DNA from 4 places in the Shouchella sp. JSM 1781072 genome. Region 1 is predicted to be linked to each of the others. Evidence: riboswitches for the same ligand, from Rfam matches in the RefSeq annotation. Region 1 holds a riboswitch; each other region holds the start of a gene.

Region 1 (5,104 bases):
CGGAAGAGCGAAAACCGAAACGAAATCAAGCGCTTGTCTATTATCGAATGGTGACAGAGCGCAAGCAAATAAATGTACATGCCTATGAACAAGTTCAAGCCGTGCATAAGCAGACTGATAGCACATTCCAAGTGCAAACATCAAAACGTACGTACCAGGCGCGAAATGTGGTGGTTGCAACAGGTTATTATGATTCGCCGAACCTGATGAATATTCCTGGTGAAACAAACAGCCATGTCATGCATTACTTCAAAGAAGCGCACCCGTACTTCAATCATCATGTAGTAGTGATCGGCGGTAAAAACTCAGCTGTTGATGCTGCCATTGAGCTCGAAAAAGCAGGCGCACATGTTACCATGCTGTATCGAGGTTCCGATTATTCTGCTAGCGTGAAGCCATGGATTTTACCTGAACTCGTTTCTTTAGTGAAAAACGAGCGCATTAGCCTTGCTTTTAACGCGCATATTAATCAAATTACGGAAGAAGCGGTTCACTATACAGTAAATGGAGAAGAGGCAGAAGCGAAAGCTGATTTTGTTTTTGCTATGACAGGCTATCATCCTGATCATACTTTTTTACGAAACATGGGTGTCGAAGTAGACGATGTGTCTGGTCGGCCAACCTTTAATCCAGCAACAATGGAGACAAATGTTGCGAATGTCTATATTGCCGGTGTCATAGCAGCGGGTAACCATGCAAACGAAATTTTCATTGAAAATGGCAGAGAACACGGAAAAAACATTGCAGAAACGATAAACCAAAAGTAGAAAATGGAGGAAAAACATTGAGGCACGTCGTACTTTTAACTACAGGTGGAACGATTGCAAGTACCACAGGTGATAACGGAAAATTAGTTGCTGGCGAATTAACAGGGGAAGAATTAGCTAATTTATGTGGGTTACCAACGGATATTAATGTAACGGTGCGCTCCGTTTTGCAGAAACCAAGCGTCCACTTGACGCCGGAAGATTGGGCTACCCTAGCTTATGAAGTGAAAAAAGCTTTTCAAGCAAATGATGTAAACGGGGTTGTTGTTACCCACGGTACAGATACATTGGAGGAAACGGCCTATTATTTAGATTTAACAAATGTAGATGAAAGACCAGTCGTTGTAACAGGTTCACAACGGGGGCCAGAGGAAACAGGCAGTGACGCATTTATGAACTTAAGGCACGCGATATATGCGGCATGTGAACCAGATTTACAAGGTACAGGGTGTGTGGTTGTATTCAATGAACGGATCTTTTCCGCACGTTATGTAAAAAAAGAACATGCGTCCAACATTCAAGGCTTTAATGCTTTTGGATTTGGTTATTTAGGGATTATTGACAATGATGTTATTTTTACGTATCAAAAGCCAATCCGACGGGAAATGTATATGGTAAAGGAACCCACATTTCTTGAGATCGGAATTGCAAAAATTTATTTAGGGATGTCTGAACAAACGCTACGTGCCATGCTGGATACTGTGGATGGGCTTGTTATTGAAGCCGTTGGTCGAGGTCAAGTGCCGCCACAGTTAGTTGCCCCTATTAAAGAGGCGTTGCAAAAGAAGAAGCCTATTATCTTAACAACGTCATCTGAAGAGGGGAAAGTGTATCCGACATATGATTATAAAGGAAGTGCACACCACTTAGAACAACTTGGCGTCATTTTAGGGTCTGATTACGATAGTAAAAAAGCAAGAATTAAAGCGCTCGTTTTAACGGCAGCTCACCAGGATCTTGCCGTTGGGTTTTCATAAGCGGTGAAACTTGAGTCTCATTAATGTGAGGCGTATACTGGATTATGTAGCGGACGTCCTTTTAGAGAGTGGGTCGACAAGCGTTGATTTCTTTTATTCTTGCGGCTCTGGCTCCGGCCATGGCATTGTTCTCTTATGTGTATTTACGCGATTCCTTTAGTCGAGGTGCCATGTTTTTAGTCCTAAGAATCTTTATTATTGGCGCCTTGCTCGTCTTACCAATTTCAGTCATTCAATTTGCTTTCACAGAAGAAGCCATCTTAGCTCATTCGTTTTTAAAAGCTTTTTTGCTTTACGGATTGATAGAAGAGGGTTTAAAATGGCTGATGTTGTTCATATTTGCTTATCAACATGGTCAACTCAAGCAACCAATTGATGGAATCGTTTTTGGCGTAGCGTTATCTCTTGGTTTTGCTTCCGTTGAAAATAGTTTATATATGATTGCATATGGGTTTGATCACGTACTTCCGAGAACGTTATTACCGACAACGGCTCATGCTGTTTACGGAATAATTATGGGTTACTACGTGGGAAGAGCCAAATACCATCCTTCAAAAAAACAACTATTTCTTTTTTTAGCGGCTGTACTACCAATGATTTTGCACGGAAGTTACGACTACATTCTAATGGATTTTGGACATTATTTCTTATATTTAATGATTCCATTTATGATTGCGCTGTGGCTATTAGCAATATGGAAAATAAAAAAGGCGAACAAACTAGATGAAGATGAAAAGAGCAATCTGAACTAAAGGAGGAGGATAGCGTGACAACAGCGAATCGTTATCGAATTGTCATTCGTTGCCCTTTATGTGGAGAGAAATACATTTTACGTGGAAAACGAAATGAAAACGGAGAGTATGAAACAGGCTTTAAACAGTGTGTATGTGGAAATGAAGATCAACTAATTATTGAAGCGTCACCTGAAGCATGAACGTGCGAAAAACGTACAGCTATGTAAGACAAGCTGTGCGTTTTTTTATGCATTTTCAATGCTACGGGTTGCAGAATCATTTGTTTTGCGTTAAAGTTGTGACAATAGCAAATAAACTTAATAGATCTTATCAAGAGAGACGGAGGGACATGGCCCGACGAAGTCTCAGCAACCAGCTTTAATTGGCAAGGTGCTAAATCCAGCAGAAATCTGCAAGATAAGAGAATCGTTCGCAACCTTTCTTCTTACATCTTGAAGAAAGGTTTTTTATGATTGTACCGTTTTTAAGGGGGATAAAAAATGACAACACATGATGAATCAATCCTAGCGCAAATTGGAAATCGTCGAAATGATGCAACTGGCGCTGTTAATGCACCGGTGTATTTCTCTACTGCGTATCGTCACGCAGGAATTCAAGAATCTACAGGGTACGATTATGCTCGTACTGGAAATCCAACTCGAGAAGTGCTCGAACAAGCCATTGCAAATTTAGAACATGGAAACCAAGGGTTTGCAACAAGTTCTGGCATGTCAGCCATTCAACTCGTGTTTTCACTTTTTGGGCAAGGCGATCATATTTTATGTTCAGATGATTTGTACGGTGGTACCTACAGATTGTTTGAAGGTGGATGGACAAAGTGGGGGCTGCGCTTTGACTATGTAGATATGGCTGATTTACATGCCGTTGAACGTAAATTAAAAGCCGAGACAAAGGCGATTTTTGTGGAAACACCTACAAATCCATTAATGAAAGAAGCCTCCATACAGGAGCTAGCGACTCTTGCCAAAAAAGCAAATGTACTCCTTATCGTCGACAATACGTTTTTAACACCGTTGTTACAAAAGCCATTAGTGGATGGAGCAGATATCGTCATCCATTCAGCGACAAAATATTTAGGTGGCCACAATGACGTTGTCGCTGGGCTGGTTGTTGCAAAATCAGCGGAATTGAGTGAACAATTAGGCTACTTTCACAATGGAGCAGGTTTCATTCTCGGTGCATTTGATTCCTGGTTATTAATGAGGGGCATGAAAACATTAGCGCTGCGAATGAAACAACATGAAATCAATGCAAAACAAATCGTTTCGATGTTAGAGGAAGAGCCTCTCGTGCGTGACGTTTTATATCCGGGAAAAGGTGGCATGTTGTCATTTCGTGTGACTGATGAATCCTACATAAATCCCATACTCAAAGCACTTCAACTAATTTCTTTTGCAGAAAGCTTAGGAGGAGTGGAAAGTTTAATGACGTATCCGGCTACGCAAACCCACGCTGATATTCCGGAAGAACTTCGGATTGAAAAGGGCATCGATCAGACGTTGTTACGGCTTTCGGTCGGAATTGAACATAGCGAAGATTTAATCGCTGATCTAAAACAAGCATTTGAACAAGCAACGAATCAAGGGAGGTGAGGTCCATGAACTTGAGAGAGGCTGTAACGTCTTCTGTTATTGTCGCTGATGGCGCAATGGGAACGGTTTTATATGAGGCGGGCTATGACTTATGTTTTGAAGAATTAAATCTTTCTAAACCAACCGAAGTGATTTCGATTCATCAAGCGTATTTACATGCTGGAGCAACTGTTATTCAAACGAATACGTATGCAGCAAACGGCCATAAATTAGCACGTTATGGACTACAAGAAGACATGGAGGCCATAAATGAAGCAGCGGTTGAGCTTGCCAAACAAGCGGTGAATACAAGTGAGAAGAAGCAGGCGTTTGTCGTTGGAACAGTCGGTGGGATTCAAGGGTTTCAATATGAACAAATCGATCGAAATGAATGCGTCCAATCGTTAAATCAGCAAGTAGATGTGCTGTTAAAAGCGGGTGTGGATGGCTTATTGTTTGAAACGTTTTATGATTTTTTTGAAATAAAAGAATTGGTTGTCGCGACACGCAAAAAAACAGATTTGCCGATCATCGCAAACGTATCGCTTGGTGACATTAGTGTGTTAAAAGGAGGCATTCCTCTTAGTCAAGGTTTAACAGAACTGTATGAAGCAGGAGCGGATGTTACAGGGTTAAATTGCCGCATGGGACCTTATCATATGCTTCGATCCATTGAGGAGCTTGAACTACCTTATGATATACCGTTAGCTTGTTATCCAAATGCAAGTTTACCAGGCTATCGAGATGGGCGCTTTGTCTATGCGTCGAATACAGACTATTTCACATCAATGTCAGAACGATTTATTAATGAAGGGGTGCATGTGATAGGGGGATGCTGTGGCACGACGCCAGCCCACATCGAAGCAATTAAACAGGCCGCAAGTGGGCGCTCGCCTGTTAAGCGAACGATTCGAAAACATGCAAGACATACAGAGTTGGTTCCTCCGTCTGAAACAAAACAATCGATTAAAGATGTTGTGGAGCAAAAACAAACCATTATTGTTGAACTTGATCCGCCGAAAAAATTAACAATT
Region 2 (5,104 bases), 810 kb from region 1:
GCTTCACTTCGAGCAACGTGAAGCGCACTAGCAGCAGGCGACCCTTGAGGCAATAAAAATTGTTGAATCTGATCTCTTACTTGCTCTTCATAGGTATCATAGATTTCACTCAACCAATCAAGCTCTTCTTGCTTAATCGCTTGATTTCCGCGGACAGAGCCGTTCAAGTGGTACGCTTGAGCTGTCAGCTGCAATAACAGCTCCCTCATTTCCGGTAACCCTTCAACCAATCCAGCCGCTTGTCCGATCCGAACGGCGAGCGAATCTGTACGAATTTCAAAATCAACAAGTGATCCATTTTCCCTCATATATGGGTAACATAAGAACCGCATATCCTTTTTTGAACTCAACATATCCCCTCCTTTTTCCAGTATTAACCTTACACAGGAATTACGTCATCGTGCAACTATTTACCCGGGAATTAGTAAGGCGCTTTATGACAGAAGAAAAAACGCCTCAGATCACTCTCTCCGGTCAGAGACGTCCATTCTCATCACAAAAAACTGACGGACTATCCGGAGAGCGCTTTTGTCTGAAGCGCTTATGAAACGAATTTATTCAGCTGGAATCACAGCACCGTCGTACGTTTCTTCTATAAATGACTGAATCTCATCCGATTTCAATACATCTACAAGTGCTTGAATCGCTTCGTCATTCTCATTCCCACTTTGAACAACAATTAAGTTCACATATGGGTTATCTTCGCCTTCAATGGCAATCGCTTCTTCAGTCGGAGAGATATCAGCGCCTAAAGCATAGTTCGAGTTAATCGCAACGACTTCTGCTTCATTGTTTTGATAAGCTTGCGGAAGAAGTTCTGCGTCAGGGCTCATGTTAAACGATAAGTTTTTCGGATTATCCACAATATCTGCTTCTGTTGCTTCTACTGAAACGCCATCTTCAAGCGTAATAACACCATTTTCTTGCAACAAGGAAAGAATTCTTCCTTGGTCCGCAACCGAATTACTCATCATTACCGTCGCACCGTCTGGAAGATCATTTAAATCCTCATAGTCTTGCGAATATAAGCCGATTGGCTCGACATGAATGGCACCTGCTTCAGCAAAGTCATAGTTTTCATTTTCGGCTAGTTGACTCTCTAGGTATGGACGATGTTGAAAGTAGTTCGCATCGACTTCGCCATCCGCTAAGGCACGGTTTGGTAAAATATAGTCTTGTGCAATGCGAATATCAAGTTCAATCTCTTGTTCCTCAAGAATTGGAGCTGCTTCTTCTAAAATTTCCGCATGAGGGATGTTTGATGCACTAATACGGATGGTTGTTCCCCCATCTTCATTCTCAGCCAATTCATTGTTTTCATCTTCACTTGATCCACAAGCAACGAGTGCCACGGATACACCTGCAATTCCTACTGCTTTTAAAAATTTATTCATATGAACTCTCTCCTTTTCCTCTTTTATCTTTTATCTGATCGATTGACTAAGAAATCGCCAATCAATTGAAATAGAAATACGATCGCTAGTATAGCCACTGTTGCCATAATCATGACGTCTGTGTTCGTCCGCTGAAACCCTTCCTGATACGCTAATGTACCAAGTCCCCCGGCACCGATCGTTCCAGCCATGGCTGTGTAGCCAATTAATGCCACAGTCGTTACGGTAATGCCTGAAATTAAAGCAGGCATTGATTCTGGTAGCAATACTTTGAAAATAATATGAAGATTGGATGACCCCATTGCTTGTGAGGCTTCGACTACACCTTTATCTACTTCTCGAAGGGCAATCTCCACCATTCGTGCATAAAACGGTGCTGCACCGATAATTAGCGCAGGCAACGCTGCACTTGGCCCAAACATCGAACCAACAATGGCTCTCGTAAAGGGAATAAGCAAAATGATTAAAATAATAAACGGTATGGATCGAAAAATATTTACAAAGGCACCGACAAGCGTATAGAAAAATCGATTCTCCCAAGGATTTCCCTTTGCGGTTAAATACAAAAACAAGCCTAATATAATCCCTAATATAAATGTAATAGCTGCCGCAATAACGGTCATATACACCGTTTCATAAGTGGCGAGCCATAAATTCTCCCACACTACATTTGGAAAGAGTTGATTAAGCATGTTTAATCACCTCGACTTCCACTTCTTGTTGACGAATAAATTGAACCGCCTCTGCTAGCGAATCTTGCTCGCCAGCTACACGGAGATACAGCTTTCCATACGACCCTTGCTGAAGCTTCGAAATGTTTCCTTGAAGGATCGAGACGTTAATCGGAAATGACCGAATTAAATCAGTGACAAGCTGTTCTTCTGCCGGGTTGCCAATAAACGTTAACGCAATGACTTGCTCACCACGTTGAAGCGTGATATCTTCTGCGATAAAATCATCCGCTTGAACTTGCGCTACTTGCTTCACAAATTCTTTCGTCATCTCTTCTTTTGGTCGTCTAAATACATCAATAACCGGACCTTGTTCAACAATTTTGCCATCACTCATTACGGCCACTTCATGACAGATCTTTTGAATAACATGCATTTCATGCGTAATAAGAACAATCGTTAAATGTAGTTTTTTATTAATATCCGTTAAAAGATCAAGGATCGAATCGGTCGTTTTCGGATCAAGAGCAGAAGTCGCTTCATCACACAAGAGCACCTTTGGGTTGTTTGCAAGGGCACGAGCAATGCCAACCCGTTGCTTTTGGCCACCGCTTAGTTGCGATGGGTAATTATCTTCTCTTCCGCGTAGACCGACTAAATCAATTAACTCTTCAATCCGTTTTTTACGTTCTTCCGTAGGAACCTTCGCGACTTCAAGTGGAAATGAAATATTTTCTTTTACCGTTCTTGACCAAAGTAAATTAAAGTGTTGAAAAATCATCCCTATTTTCTGACGCTCTTCTCGCAACGCTTTTTTTCCAAGAGAAGCTAGTTCCACACCATCTAACGTAATTTTGCCTGTTGATGGACGTTCTAATAAATTCAACAATCTGACTAGGGTACTTTTTCCAGCCCCACTATAGCCGATAATGCCAAACACATTTCCTTTACCAATCTGCAAATCGACATGATCCACTGCTTTTACAGTTGATGTTTTCGTCGTATATGTTTTGCTGATTCCTTCTAACGAAATCAAGTTGTTCCCCCCAATAATTAAAAAAACCTTCCTGTAAGATGACAGGAAGGTTTACCTATGGTCATCTCATCTCTCAAAGCATAACTGCTTTGCAGGATTTAGCACCTTCAAACATAATGTTTGCGGTTGCCGGGTTTCAACGGGCCAGTCCCTCCACCACTCTGGATAAGAAATATTTTATTAAGATAATATGAGCATCATAGCATGCGAAGCCACAGCCGTCAATCCTTTTATGAACCTACGTGCTTTTCCATCTCTAGTTTATTCAGTTTATCATGTTCTGCTACCTTTTTTTGAAAGACAAATAAAAAGAAGACTGATCCTAATACATACAAGCATGCTGTTATGCAAAATACAATAGCATAGCCTGTATAAGCACCATACGATGCAACGATGCCCATTGAGATTGGTCCCATAAGCGCCCAGCCTAACTGGAATACCATTTGTGTAACGGAATTTGCTGTTCCCCTCATTTTCGGGTGAACGAGCTTCATGACAAGGGCAGCTTGAATCGGGTTTCCAGCGTTCATTAACGCTTGCCTGAATAAAAATCCAATAACGGCGAGCCAAATCATATTTGTAAAAGCCGTTAGCAGTAAAAACGGTATCGACCCCATTTGTAAGATGAAAACCGCCCTGACTTCTCCAACACGATTCACAACCTTTGGCCCAATTAGCATTGCAAAAACCGTCATTGCCTGACCTAGAGCGAGAATAAATCCGATCATGGAATAATTTAAATCAAAACGATCATTAAAATATAAATTTAAATATGGAATAACGAGACCGGATCCAAAACCAATTAATAAGCTCGATACGGCAAATAAGCTAATTAGTTTCCACTCTTTGCTTTTAGGGAAACGAGAGAGTCCCATAGCTACTTTTTGTACCTTTTCAATTTTCACGGATTCTTTTACTTTCCAAAGTGGAAAAAAGGAAACGAGCGCTAATGTGCAAGCAAGAAACAACGTGATCTGAATGGCTTGCTGCATCGTCAAAGCGGTAAAGGCAAACAAACTATCTGCCAACGTGCCACTAAATAAATGGCCGATCACATTTGCAGCCATCATTAGTGCTGCATGAAGGGCAAATAATTTCACACGTTGCTTTTCTTTAGAATGTTCTGCTAACAAAGGAATTGCCGACACTTGTAAAAACGCAAAGAAAAACCCTGTTAAGCTTGCACCAAAAAGCAAAAGCCATTCTGACGTTCCAAATGAACGAATAATAAAGCTAAGTGCGAGCATACTTGCACCAATTAAGAGCATCTTTTTTCTTCCATAACGGTCGCCTAATAAGCCTGCGGGTAATAAGGCAATGGCCGTCGCCGCAGCTTGAAAAGCGATGATTGTACCATTAAGTGTATCATCGTAACCTAATTCTCGCACATAGAACGGATACATAACCATAAAAATACCCATTGCAATATTGAAACAAATCGATGAAACAAAAAAATATCGAACAGTCTGACTATAAGGTTGGAACGTTGATAACAGATTTTTTCCCCTTATCATGTATGTACCCCATTTAGCGGTTATTTCGTCTCTCTAAGTAAGTATACGAAATACCCGCTCATATGGGTAGCCTTTAATGCCAACTATCCTCAATAAATGACGTTACTTCATGCCAGTTTTCATTTTGCGCTTGAAAGATTTGTTCCTTATCAAAGATAAAGCCATTACTCATATTATGTTGAAGGCCTTGACTCGTCTCAATGACTTCCCCAATCATTGCTCCGTCGACGTAGAGCTTTAGCCGACCTCCATCATATTTTGCGACAACTTTTTGAGTGATATTTACGTTTTCCATAAACTCCTCCTTCGGCCTCTCCGCCTACAATTATCGTATGTATGGAGAAGCCTCACTATCCGAGGGAAGATAAGCCAGGAAATTTAAAACGCCCATAGAGAAAGATCTCTATGAGCGTTTATTTTCAATCTTCTTCGTTTATCATGCTGCTGTACTCACTAGGAGACATGAGCTTGTCCAATTCATTCGCATCC
Region 3 (5,104 bases), on a different contig from region 1:
GAAGAATTACGAGAAAGTAGTCAATATGCTGGGGTTGCTGCTTATTTAGCAGACGCTGAAGATGGAAACGTTAATCTATTCATCTAAAAATGGATGTAATCAAGGGAGTGTTTGTAATGGAAGAAATGAAATATGACTTACTCGTCGATGCAAAAGGGTTGGCCTGCCCAATGCCCATTGTACGGACAAAAAAAGCGATGAAAGACATCAAGCCAGGAAGTGTAGTTCAAATCCAAGCAACTGATAAAGGCTCGACAGCTGATTTAAAAGCATGGGCACAAAAAGCTGGGCATAGCTATATTGGCACCGTTGAAGATGGAGACATCCTTAAACATTATTTGCGTGTAGCTGGAGATCATGAAGAGGAAGGACTTTCTTTTCCTCATGTTGTGAACAATGAAGGCTTACAAACAGCCATTCAGAATAACGAACCTATGACCATTCTTGATGTTCGTGAAAAGAATGAATATGAGGAGTTTCATATTCCAGGCGCGCAATCAATGCCATTAGGAGAATTAGAAAAGAGAATACAAGAGGTCGACAAAGAAAAAACCATCTATGTCGTTTGTCGTACCGGCAATCGAAGCGAATTAGCGGCACACACGTTATTGAAGAATGGCTATAAGCATGTAGTCAATGTGATTCCTGGTATGAGCCAATGGAAAACCGAGGGAGGAAATTAAGGTGAGTTTAACAGCGATGACGACAAAAGAATTAGCAAATAAAGTCATTCAGCAAGAACCATTGTTTATTCTAGACGTTCGAAATGAAGATGCATTTGAGGATTGGAAAGTGGAAGGTATACAATTTGACTATTTGAATGTTCCTTATTTTGATCTATTAGATGGGGTAGAAGGAATTTTACCGAAACTCCCGTCTGATCAACCGATACTAGTCGTATGTGCGAAAGAAAATTCATCGATTATGGTTGGAGAAATGTTAGTGGATGAAGGGTTGTCTGTTTCTTATTTATCAGGTGGCATGAAGGCTTGGAGTGAGCATTTAGAGCCAATCAAAATCGCTGACCTCATCAGTGGGGGCGAGTTATACCAATTTGTTAGGCTTGGAAAAGGCTGTCTTTCTTATATGCTGATTTCGGGTAGTGAAGCTGTTGTTATCGATTCAGCGCGGATGACAGATGCTTACTTAACTCTTGCTAGCGAAAAAAGAGCATCCATTACCCATGTTTTAGACACGCACCTACATGCGGATCATATTTCTGGAGGGCGGACGATTGCGGAACAAACGAATGCAAAGTACTGGCTTCCGCCAAAAGATGCAGAAGGGGTAACGTTTCATTACGAGCCAATTGAAGATGGTTCTCACATTCAAGTCGGGTCAACAAGAATTGACATCCAGGCATTGTATACGCCAGGTCATACGATCGGTTCAACGTCCTTTATGATTGACGATGCATATTTACTAACAGGGGATATTTTGTTTATTGATTCCATTGGGAGACCAGATTTAGCAGGGAAAGCAGATGATTGGGTAGCAGATTTGAGAAACTCTCTCTATTCCAAATACAAAGACTTATCGTCAGAGCTAATTGTACTACCTGCTCATTTTATGAATGTGGATGAATTAAACAAAGATGGCAGTGTCGGAGAAAAGTTGGGCGTCTTATTTGAGAAAAACCATGGTTTAAATGTGAAGGATAAAACGACATTTCGCTCCATGGTGACGGACAACCTGCCGCCACAACCGAATGCTTATCAAGAAATCCGCGAAACCAATTTAGGTTTAAAAGAACCAAATGAAGAAGAACAACGGGAAATGGAAGTTGGACCAAACCGTTGTGCCGTTCGATAAACAAAAAAAGGAGACTACTACGATGAATGTAAACAAGGTATTAGACGCTAAAGGATTGGCATGCCCAATGCCAATTGTTAAAACGAAAAAAGAAATGAAGACACTAAACGTAGGGGATATTTTAGAGGTGCAAGCAACCGACCAAGGAGCATTAAAGGATTTCGAAGCATGGGCAAGGTCAACAGGTCACGAATTGCTTAAGTCAAAAGAAGAAGATGGAGTTCTCACCTTTCATATAAAAAAGGGCGAGTAAGAGAAGGGAAAGGAATCCCTCTCGGTTAGGAGACATTTATGGACATTTTGTTCATCATCACGATTTTCATCATTGGCTTTTTTGGTTCATTTGTTTCGGGAATGGTTGGGGTTGGTGGCTCAATTATAAAATACCCAATGCTCCTCTTTATACCACCAATGTTTGGCTTCGCGGCTTTTACGGCACATGAAGTATCAGGCATTAGTGCCATACAAGTCTTCTTCGCTACCATAGCAGGTGTGTGGGCTTATCGAGGTACAGGGTATTTACATCGCACACTGATTGTCTATATGGGGAGCAGCATTCTAGTCGGAAGTTTTATTGGAGCGTTTGCATCAAACTTCTTCACAGAAAGCTCGGTGAACATTGTTTATGCTGTTCTTGCGACGGTTGCGGTCGTTTTGATGTTTCTGCCTAAGAAACAAATTTCTGAACAACCCGCCAATCAAATTTCCTTCAATCGAGGGCTTGCGGCTAGTTTATCGTTTATTGTAGGAATTGCTTCTGGAATTGTTGGAGCAGCGGGATCATTTTTACTCGTACCGATTATGTTAACCGTTTTAAAGTTACCTACACGAGTAACGATTGCGACCTCTCTTGCGGTCACATTCATCTCCTCAATCGGCTCAACAGTTGGAAAAGTGGCGACCGACCAAATATTATATGGTCCTGCGCTTGTTATGATTATTGCGAGTTTAATTGCTTCACCTATTGGTGCGAAATTTGGTCAAAACATGAATACGAAAGTCCTGCAATGGTTGCTAGCGCTGCTTATTCTAGGGTCTGCGATTCAAATATGGTGGACACTCTTTTAATTGCTAAGTAATTAAAGAAATTGCTTTATGATGAAACGCTTTCGTGAAAAATTATTAAAAAAACTCTTGCATTTTGAAAATAAAATCTGCTACACTACGTTCAACAACTAATTAAATATTTTTCTTATTAAGAGGAGCGGAGGGACTGGCCCGATGACGCTTCAGCAACCCCACTATGGTGGAAGGTGCTAATGCCTGCAGGAAAACTTCCTGGATGATAAGAGCGTGGATAATTCATTGACTTTTCGCCCCTCTTTCATTTTTGGAAGAGGGGCTTTTTACATTTTAAAAAGGAAAGACGAAAATATTAGGGAGCGTTTTATCAAAAAATCTGATTAAACAAATATGGATAGGAGGAAATGGTGTGATTGAATTCAAAGGTGTCTCAAAAACATTTTCATCTAATGGGCAAGACATCCATGCATTGCGCGAAATTGATTTACAAGTTGAAAAAGGCGATATATATGGAGTCATCGGTTTTAGCGGAGCGGGTAAAAGCACACTTATTCGGACTGTTAACTTAATCGAACGCCCCACAGCAGGTGAAGTGATTGTGAATAAAGAGAATTTGATGCAGCTAAATTCTCGTCAACTTCAAAGAGCAAAGCGAAATATCGGGATGATTTTTCAACACTTTAATCTACTACAGTCAAAAACGGTATTTGAAAATGTTGCGACGCCATTGCGATTAGTAAAGACAAAGAAATCGGCTGTGAATAAGCGTGTAAATGACCTATTAAGCTATGTGGGCTTAGAGGCATTTGCTTCACGTTATCCAGATCAACTTTCAGGTGGACAGAAGCAGCGAGTAGGGATTGCTCGGGCCCTTGCATCGAACCCTGAAATTCTCTTATGTGATGAAGCAACATCGGCGCTTGATCCGGAAACAACGAGCTCGATTTTGCAGCTTTTAAAGCAAATTAATAAAGAATACAACATTACTATTTTGATGATTACGCATGAACTCGGTGTTGTTCGTGAGATCTGTAACAAAGTCGCAGTGATGGAGAGTGGAGACATTGTTGAGACTGAGAAGGTTGAAACAATTCTTTCACAGCCGGTACATGAGACAACGAAGAAATTTGTTCGATCGATTATACCTGATGACCTTCCACAAAAAGTGAAGCAACATCTCGCAAATAAAGGGAGCGATGAGCGGGTTTATCAACTCGATATAACGGACGATACAGATCAATCCACACTGTTAAACGATTTAGTTCACCAAGGTTTACGTGTGTCACTACTTCATGCTTCGATGCACGAAATTCGTGGAACGACGTTTGGATCGATTTATCTAAGTTTAAAAGGAGAAGCTGCTGCTCAGCAATCGGCTGAACGTTATTTCAAATCGGTTTCAATCAAAGTAAAGGAGGTTACGAACTATGCTGGACTGGTTGCCTGAACCGATACGCCCGCAAATTTCAAGTGATATTTTAGTCGACGCAATGTTTGAAACCATTTATATGGTCGCATGGTCATTATTATTTTCAGCGATTCTTGGAGTCGTACTTGGCATTGTTCTTGTCGTGACGAGGCCAGGTCATATTATGGAAAACCGTGTTGTCTACAATGCGATTAATCCGGTTATTAACGTCTTGCGGTCGATTCCATTTATTATTTTGCTTGTTGCTATTATTCCGTTAACGCGTTTGCTTGTTGGCACTTCTTTAGGAACAACAGCTGCGATTGTGCCGCTTGTGTTTTATGCAGGTCCTTATATCGCGCGGTTAATCGAAAACTCTTTGTTAGAAATTGAGCCAGGCATTATAGAAGCGGCTGATTCAATGGGGGCTTCGAAATGGCAAATCGTTTTTAAATTTCTCGTCCCTGAAGCAATGAGTTCGCTTATTCTCAGCATGACAACTGCTACGATCGGACTTGTAGGTGCAACCGCTATGGCTGGTGCAATTGGGGCAGGCGGAATTGGCGATGTTGCGATTGCCTATGGGTATAACCGTTTTGATGATGGGACAATGTTTGTAACTGTAATGATTTTAATTTTGATGGTTCAAGTGATTCAAACAGTTGGAAACATCGCTTCTAAAAAAGTAAGAAGACGATAGAGAGAGAAGGAGAGAATCCATTATGAAAAAAATTCATCAAGCCTTTTTGATAGCAGGTGCCACAACATTTACGTTAGCAGCATGCGGAAACGACACATCGACCCTTGCTGATGTAGGAGACGACTACAGTCCAGAAAACCCTGTTGATGTGAAAGTAGGCA
Region 4 (5,104 bases), 720 kb from region 1:
TGTTCCAGACAAGCCGAAAAATAGAGCGGTTTCACCATTTTCGTTTGTATTTGCTGAACAGTGCATCGGCAATACATTTTCGTCAGGCATTAAATAATTCATAACCGAAAACATTGATTTTTTCATTTCGCCTGCATATTCGGTTCCACCAATTAACACAACGCGTTCTTCAAATGAGATCATGACAAACGCTTCAGAATTGGTGCCATCAACAGCAGGGTCTGCTTTAAATGTTGGCGCACTGACAATGGTAAATGGTTCTTGATTGGTTTTTGTTGATTGCCCTTCGCGAATAAAAAGTTGACGAGCAAAAAGGTGGTGCCATGCAAATTCATTAATGTATGTGATCGGCAATTGATAATTTGGGTCTGCGCCAACAAAGCCATTCGACGCATAGCGAACTTCTTTCTGCTGCAAATAGTATAACACTTTTTCATAAAGCGCTTTAAATGTGTTTTGTGAAATTGGTTGATTGACTGGTCCCCAATCAATCGTATTACGAACACTTGGCTCATCTACAATAAATTTATCTTTGGGTGAGCGACCAGTATACTTCCCTGTTTGTACAGAAAGCGCGCCAGTGTCTGTTAATTCACCTTCTTGATTCATTAACGCTCGCTCAACTAAAGAGGGAACAGAAAGTTGGTGAACCGTCTTAGGACTTGAAAGTAGCTGCTCTAATTGTGTTGATCCATTTAATATTTTCATAATCGGCTCCTTTATGGTCGGTGTTCGTGGTAATAGTATAACACATTATATTTATTAGTCCATACTAAAGTGAAAGATGTTTTGAAAAAAATGCAATCACAGTATATGTGTTTTTTATAAGGTTAATTAGAGAAGGGATAGCCGGAGTAAAACTTCACTCATATCGCTATTGTATTCATACCATAAAACTTTCGCTTGTCATTTGACTCTCCCCGTGTCTCCTTTGGTGACTTCATCCAAGCATATTTGGTAAAAATAGATACATGAAGCTTAGATAAGTGAGCGTTCCAAACGCAACTCCAAAAACGATTAATAGAATGGCTTTTGTTTTAGTAGACATAAAACACCTCTAATTCTGAATAGTTAATGTTTTTTCAGTGATCAATCATACACGATTTTATTTCTACTTAAAAGAGATAAAGCAAAGACTCTTCTTTATCCTTTCAAAGTAGAAGAAATTATGTTATGCTAATGTGCGAAAACGAACAAAGCGCAAACTTATGACAGTGCCTGCGAAATCCATTGAAAAAACGACAAATTTCTTACAGACTCGCTGTAGAAATAGCTCGAAAAAGATGGCGAGCATTCATCGTCACAAGTTAAAGTTATACTGCTTTTTAAAACAGATAACATCACGCTTTTATCAAGAGAAGGTGGAGGGACAGGCCCTTTGAAACCCAGCAACCATCACGTTAGTGAAAAGGTGCTAACCTGCAGAACAATTATGTTCTGGGAGATAAGAGGCGATCGATAAACAAGTCAGCTCTTTTCTCATGTGGAAAAGAGTTTTTTCATTTTGTATGTGACAACATATAAAGAGAAGATAAAAAATGATACGGATAAGTTACGGTTGTGTGTCCGTGGGCATAAGATGCCTTTAGCCTACTTACCAAAGTCAGCTCTGATCGTTCGTTTTAGAATACAACATGCATTCCGAGCGAAAGTATGGAATAGGAGGAATTAATATGTCTGAAAAAAGAGGAAAGCACTTATTCACATCAGAATCGGTTACGGAAGGTCATCCAGATAAAATTTGTGACCAAATTTCAGATGCGATTCTAGATGAGATTTTAAAGAGAGATCCGAATGCACGTGTGGCGTGTGAAACATCTGTTACAACAGGAATGGTACTCGTAGCCGGAGAGATTACGACAAGCACCTATGTAGATATTCCAAGTGTCGTTCGTGAAACGATTAAAGGGATTGGCTATACACGAGCAAAGTACGGCTTTGATGCCGAGACTTGTGCAGTTATTACATCCATTGATGAGCAGTCTGCCGATATCGCTCAAGGAGTGGACCAAGCATTAGAAGCAAGAGAAGGGCAAATGACAGATGAAGAAATTGAAGCAATTGGTGCAGGTGACCAAGGGCTAATGTTTGGATTTGCTTCAAATGAAACGAAGGAGCTTATGCCGCTTCCGATTTCATTAAGTCATAAACTAGCATTCCGTTTAAGCGAAGTACGTAAAAACGAGACGCTTGACTACTTACGTCCGGACGGTAAGACGCAGGTAACAATTGAATATGATGACAACGATAAGCCTGTTCGTGTCGATACAGTTGTCATTTCAACACAGCATGCACCTGACATTACGCTTGAGCAAATTCAAGCGGATATCAAGAAGCACGTGATTGAAGCTGTTGTACCTGCTGAACTAATGGACAAAAACACAAAGTTCTTTATTAATCCAACTGGTCGTTTCGTAATCGGCGGTCCTCAAGGGGATGCTGGATTAACAGGAAGAAAAATTATTGTTGATACGTATGGTGGTTACGCACGTCACGGTGGCGGCGCATTCTCAGGAAAAGATGCAACAAAAGTAGACCGCTCAGGTGCATATGCGGCTCGCTATGTAGCGAAAAACATAGTCGCTGCTGGTCTTGCAGAATCTTGTGAAGTTCAGCTTGCGTATGCAATTGGTGTCGCTCAACCTGTTTCCATCTCGATTAATACTTTTGGAACTGGAAAAGCGGATGAAGAAACCCTTGTTACACTTGTGAGAAAGCACTTTGATCTTCGTCCTGCTGGCATTATTAAAATGCTCGACCTTCGTCGTCCGATTTATAAGCAAACTGCTGCTTACGGTCATTTCGGTCGTGAAGATGTTCAACTTCCTTGGGAAAAAACAGATAAAGCAGATGCATTAAAAGCAGAAGCTTAAATATAGAAAAGAAGAGCCTGGAAAAAATTCGGGCTCTTCTTTTATCTTATAAAGCATTTCCGATCGTGACGCCGCCATCAGCAACAATTTTTGTTCCGGTACAATAGGAGCTGTCATGGGAATGCACGTTTTCCTTTGATTTTATCATCATACCTTCTGTGTTGTCATTTACATGTCAATGCTTTTGTAGTATTGACCTCTCTCCACATATTCGGTGCGCACGCGCTCCATTTCTTTTTCATCGGCATCTGTTAAGTCACGCACAACTTTTGCTGGGCGCCCTAATGCAAGCGTATGGGGAGGAATTGTTTTTCCTGGAGGCACAAGGCTTCCTGCACCAATAAAAGCACCTTCTCCAATTTCGGCTCCATCAAGAATGGTGGACCCCATGCCAATTAACGCATTTTTACGGATAATGGCACTGTGTAACATCACTTGATGACCAATGGTCACATCATCTTCAATGACGAGGGTACGGTTTGGGCTTTGATGAAGCATGGACTGATCTTGAATATTGACTCGTTTCCCAATTCGAGTCGGTGCAACATCACCGCGAATGACAGTATGGAACCAGACGCTCGATTGTTCCCCAATCTCCACATCTCCAGAAATAACAGCGTTACTTGCAACATAAACAGATGAATCTATAGCCGGTTTTTTATCATAGTATGGTAAAATCATCCGAACATCTCCTTTCCCAATCAGGTTAAAATCAGCTATACTAATTTTATCGTACGAATATAAAAATAGCTAGGTAAGGAGGAGATGTCGTGCGTTATTTTGAAGTCCCAGAAGCACGAGGTGTAGCGGTTATCGTTCATGGAGCTGGTGAGCACAGTGGTCGCTACAATTGGTTAGTGGAGAAATGGAACTTACACGGCTTTGACTGCTTAATAGGAGATTTACCAGGGCAAGGAGAATCAAGAGGGAAGCGTGGGCACATCGATTCCTTTAAACAATACATAAAAACCGTAGATCGCTGGCTCAAGCAAGCTCGTTCCAAACAACTACCGATTGTACTAGTTGGCCATAGTATGGGTGGCTTAATTGCCATAAGAACGTTAATAGAACGCGATAATTCATTTATTGAAGCAGTCGTCCTTTCTGCTCCATGCCTTCAGTTAACTATGCGTGTGTCACCGCCAAAAAAAGCTGCGGCAAAAGTGTTGAACCATGTGGCGCCAACGTTCAGTATGCAGTCTGGGTTGAAACCGGAGCTGACAACGAGGAGTGAGTTGGTACGAGAAGCGTATACAAAAGACCCTTTACGTGTGACAAAGGTTTCAGCGCGCTGGTATCACGAGTTAAGCAAGGCGATGCTAACAACGCGACGGTATCCTGAAAAAATGCCGAATATCCCGATTTTATTAATGGTAGCTGGCGAAGATTATGTTGTTGATAGTCGAGCAGCACTGACGTGGTTTAATCATCTTGATGTGAGTCATAAGATGCTTAAAGAATGGAACGGCTTGTACCACGAGCTTTATAATGAACCTGAAAAAGAAGAAGTATTTCGCTATACGGTCAGCTTTGTGAACATGCTCATTCCATAAAGCTCTTCTATGTTAAAATAGGGATAGAGGAGTGATTCATAATGAGTAAATCCAAAGCAAAGAAGCACCGTGAAAAACGTGTGCGTGAAGGAAAACGAAATCCAGCACTTAATCGTGGTGTGTACGCAATGGCTGATTTAGCGACGAGAAAAACGAAGACAAAACAAGAATCGATCCAAAGACAAAAACATCGTCGCTTTGATGAAAGCGACGATGTTTTTTTAGTTTGGCTGAAGATCTCGTTGAACGACATCAAGTTTCCCTGTTTCTGGACTAATTACAAGCCCGTGAACCGTTACATCTTTAGGCAGTAGTGGATGATTTACAATCATATCAATGCTGTGCTTTACGCTATCTGTTACGTCTTCAAAGCCGGTTAAAAATGTATCAATATCAACGCCAGCGTAGCGTAACGAGTCGATGTGGTCCATTTTAATTCCACGATCTTCCGCTTTTTGAAGAACGTTATCAGAAGAAAGCCCCGTCATCCCGCAACCGTAATGCCCGACAACATAGACTTCCTCTGCGCCAAGCTCGTAAATGGCAACTAAAATACTACGCATAATACTTCCAAATGGATGAGAAATAACCGCTCCCGCATTTTTAACAATTTTGGCATCGCCATTTCGCAAATCCATCGCAGAATGCAACAACTCTGTTAAACGCGTATCCATGCAC

Evidence for each region. Region 1 has a riboswitch for S-adenosylmethionine ahead of ACE1TH_RS05370 (methionine biosynthesis PLP-dependent protein). Riboswitches for the same ligand answer to the same signal wherever they lie in the genome.
Region 2: it holds a riboswitch for S-adenosylmethionine, as region 1 does, so the genes downstream of both, ACE1TH_RS00990 (methionine ABC transporter ATP-binding protein) here and ACE1TH_RS05370 (methionine biosynthesis PLP-dependent protein) in region 1, are expected to answer to the same signal.
Region 3: it holds a riboswitch for S-adenosylmethionine, as region 1 does, so the genes downstream of both, ACE1TH_RS12385 (methionine ABC transporter ATP-binding protein) here and ACE1TH_RS05370 (methionine biosynthesis PLP-dependent protein) in region 1, are expected to answer to the same signal.
Region 4: it holds a riboswitch for S-adenosylmethionine, as region 1 does, so the genes downstream of both, metK (methionine adenosyltransferase) here and ACE1TH_RS05370 (methionine biosynthesis PLP-dependent protein) in region 1, are expected to answer to the same signal.

What each region holds. Positions count from the first base shown of each region.
Region 1 is NZ_JBHFQE010000001.1:1,005,887-1,010,990, forward strand. It holds gene ACE1TH_RS05350 (YpdA family putative bacillithiol disulfide reductase) at 1-767, shown strand, start outside; gene ACE1TH_RS05355 (asparaginase) at 785-1,744, shown strand; gene prsW (glutamic-type intramembrane protease PrsW) at 1,813-2,496, shown strand; gene ACE1TH_RS05365 (hypothetical protein) at 2,511-2,678, shown strand; SAM riboswitch class I at 2,803-2,902, shown strand; gene ACE1TH_RS05370 (methionine biosynthesis PLP-dependent protein) at 2,979-4,091, shown strand; gene ACE1TH_RS05375 (bifunctional homocysteine S-methyltransferase/methylenetetrahydrofolate reductase) at 4,097-5,104, shown strand, end outside.
Region 2 is NZ_JBHFQE010000001.1:191,562-196,665, reverse strand. It holds gene ACE1TH_RS01005 (hypothetical protein) at 1-353, opposite strand, end outside; gene ACE1TH_RS01000 (MetQ/NlpA family ABC transporter substrate-binding protein) at 555-1,394, opposite strand; gene ACE1TH_RS00995 (methionine ABC transporter permease) at 1,418-2,086, opposite strand; gene ACE1TH_RS00990 (methionine ABC transporter ATP-binding protein) at 2,079-3,101, opposite strand; SAM riboswitch class I at 3,165-3,273, opposite strand; gene ACE1TH_RS00985 (MFS transporter) at 3,332-4,615, opposite strand; gene ACE1TH_RS00980 (DUF2553 family protein) at 4,689-4,910, opposite strand; gene gcvH (glycine cleavage system protein GcvH) at 5,035-5,104, opposite strand, start outside.
Region 3 is NZ_JBHFQE010000002.1:553,375-558,478, reverse strand. It holds gene ACE1TH_RS12410 (DsrE/DsrF/DrsH-like family protein) at 1-87, shown strand, start outside; gene ACE1TH_RS12405 (sulfurtransferase TusA family protein) at 117-683, shown strand; gene ACE1TH_RS12400 (MBL fold metallo-hydrolase) at 700-1,812, shown strand; gene ACE1TH_RS12395 (sulfurtransferase TusA family protein) at 1,835-2,065, shown strand; gene ACE1TH_RS12390 (sulfite exporter TauE/SafE family protein) at 2,104-2,880, shown strand; SAM riboswitch class I at 3,002-3,104, shown strand; gene ACE1TH_RS12385 (methionine ABC transporter ATP-binding protein) at 3,245-4,282, shown strand; gene ACE1TH_RS12380 (methionine ABC transporter permease) at 4,263-4,943, shown strand; gene ACE1TH_RS12375 (MetQ/NlpA family ABC transporter substrate-binding protein) at 4,966-5,104, shown strand, end outside.
Region 4 is NZ_JBHFQE010000001.1:283,110-288,213, forward strand. It holds gene pckA (phosphoenolpyruvate carboxykinase (ATP)) at 1-708, opposite strand, end outside; SAM riboswitch class I at 1,346-1,451, shown strand; gene metK (methionine adenosyltransferase) at 1,674-2,873, shown strand; gene ACE1TH_RS01530 (gamma carbonic anhydrase) at 3,042-3,554, opposite strand; gene ACE1TH_RS01535 (alpha/beta hydrolase) at 3,644-4,426, shown strand; gene ACE1TH_RS01540 (beta-class carbonic anhydrase) at 4,648-5,104, opposite strand, start outside.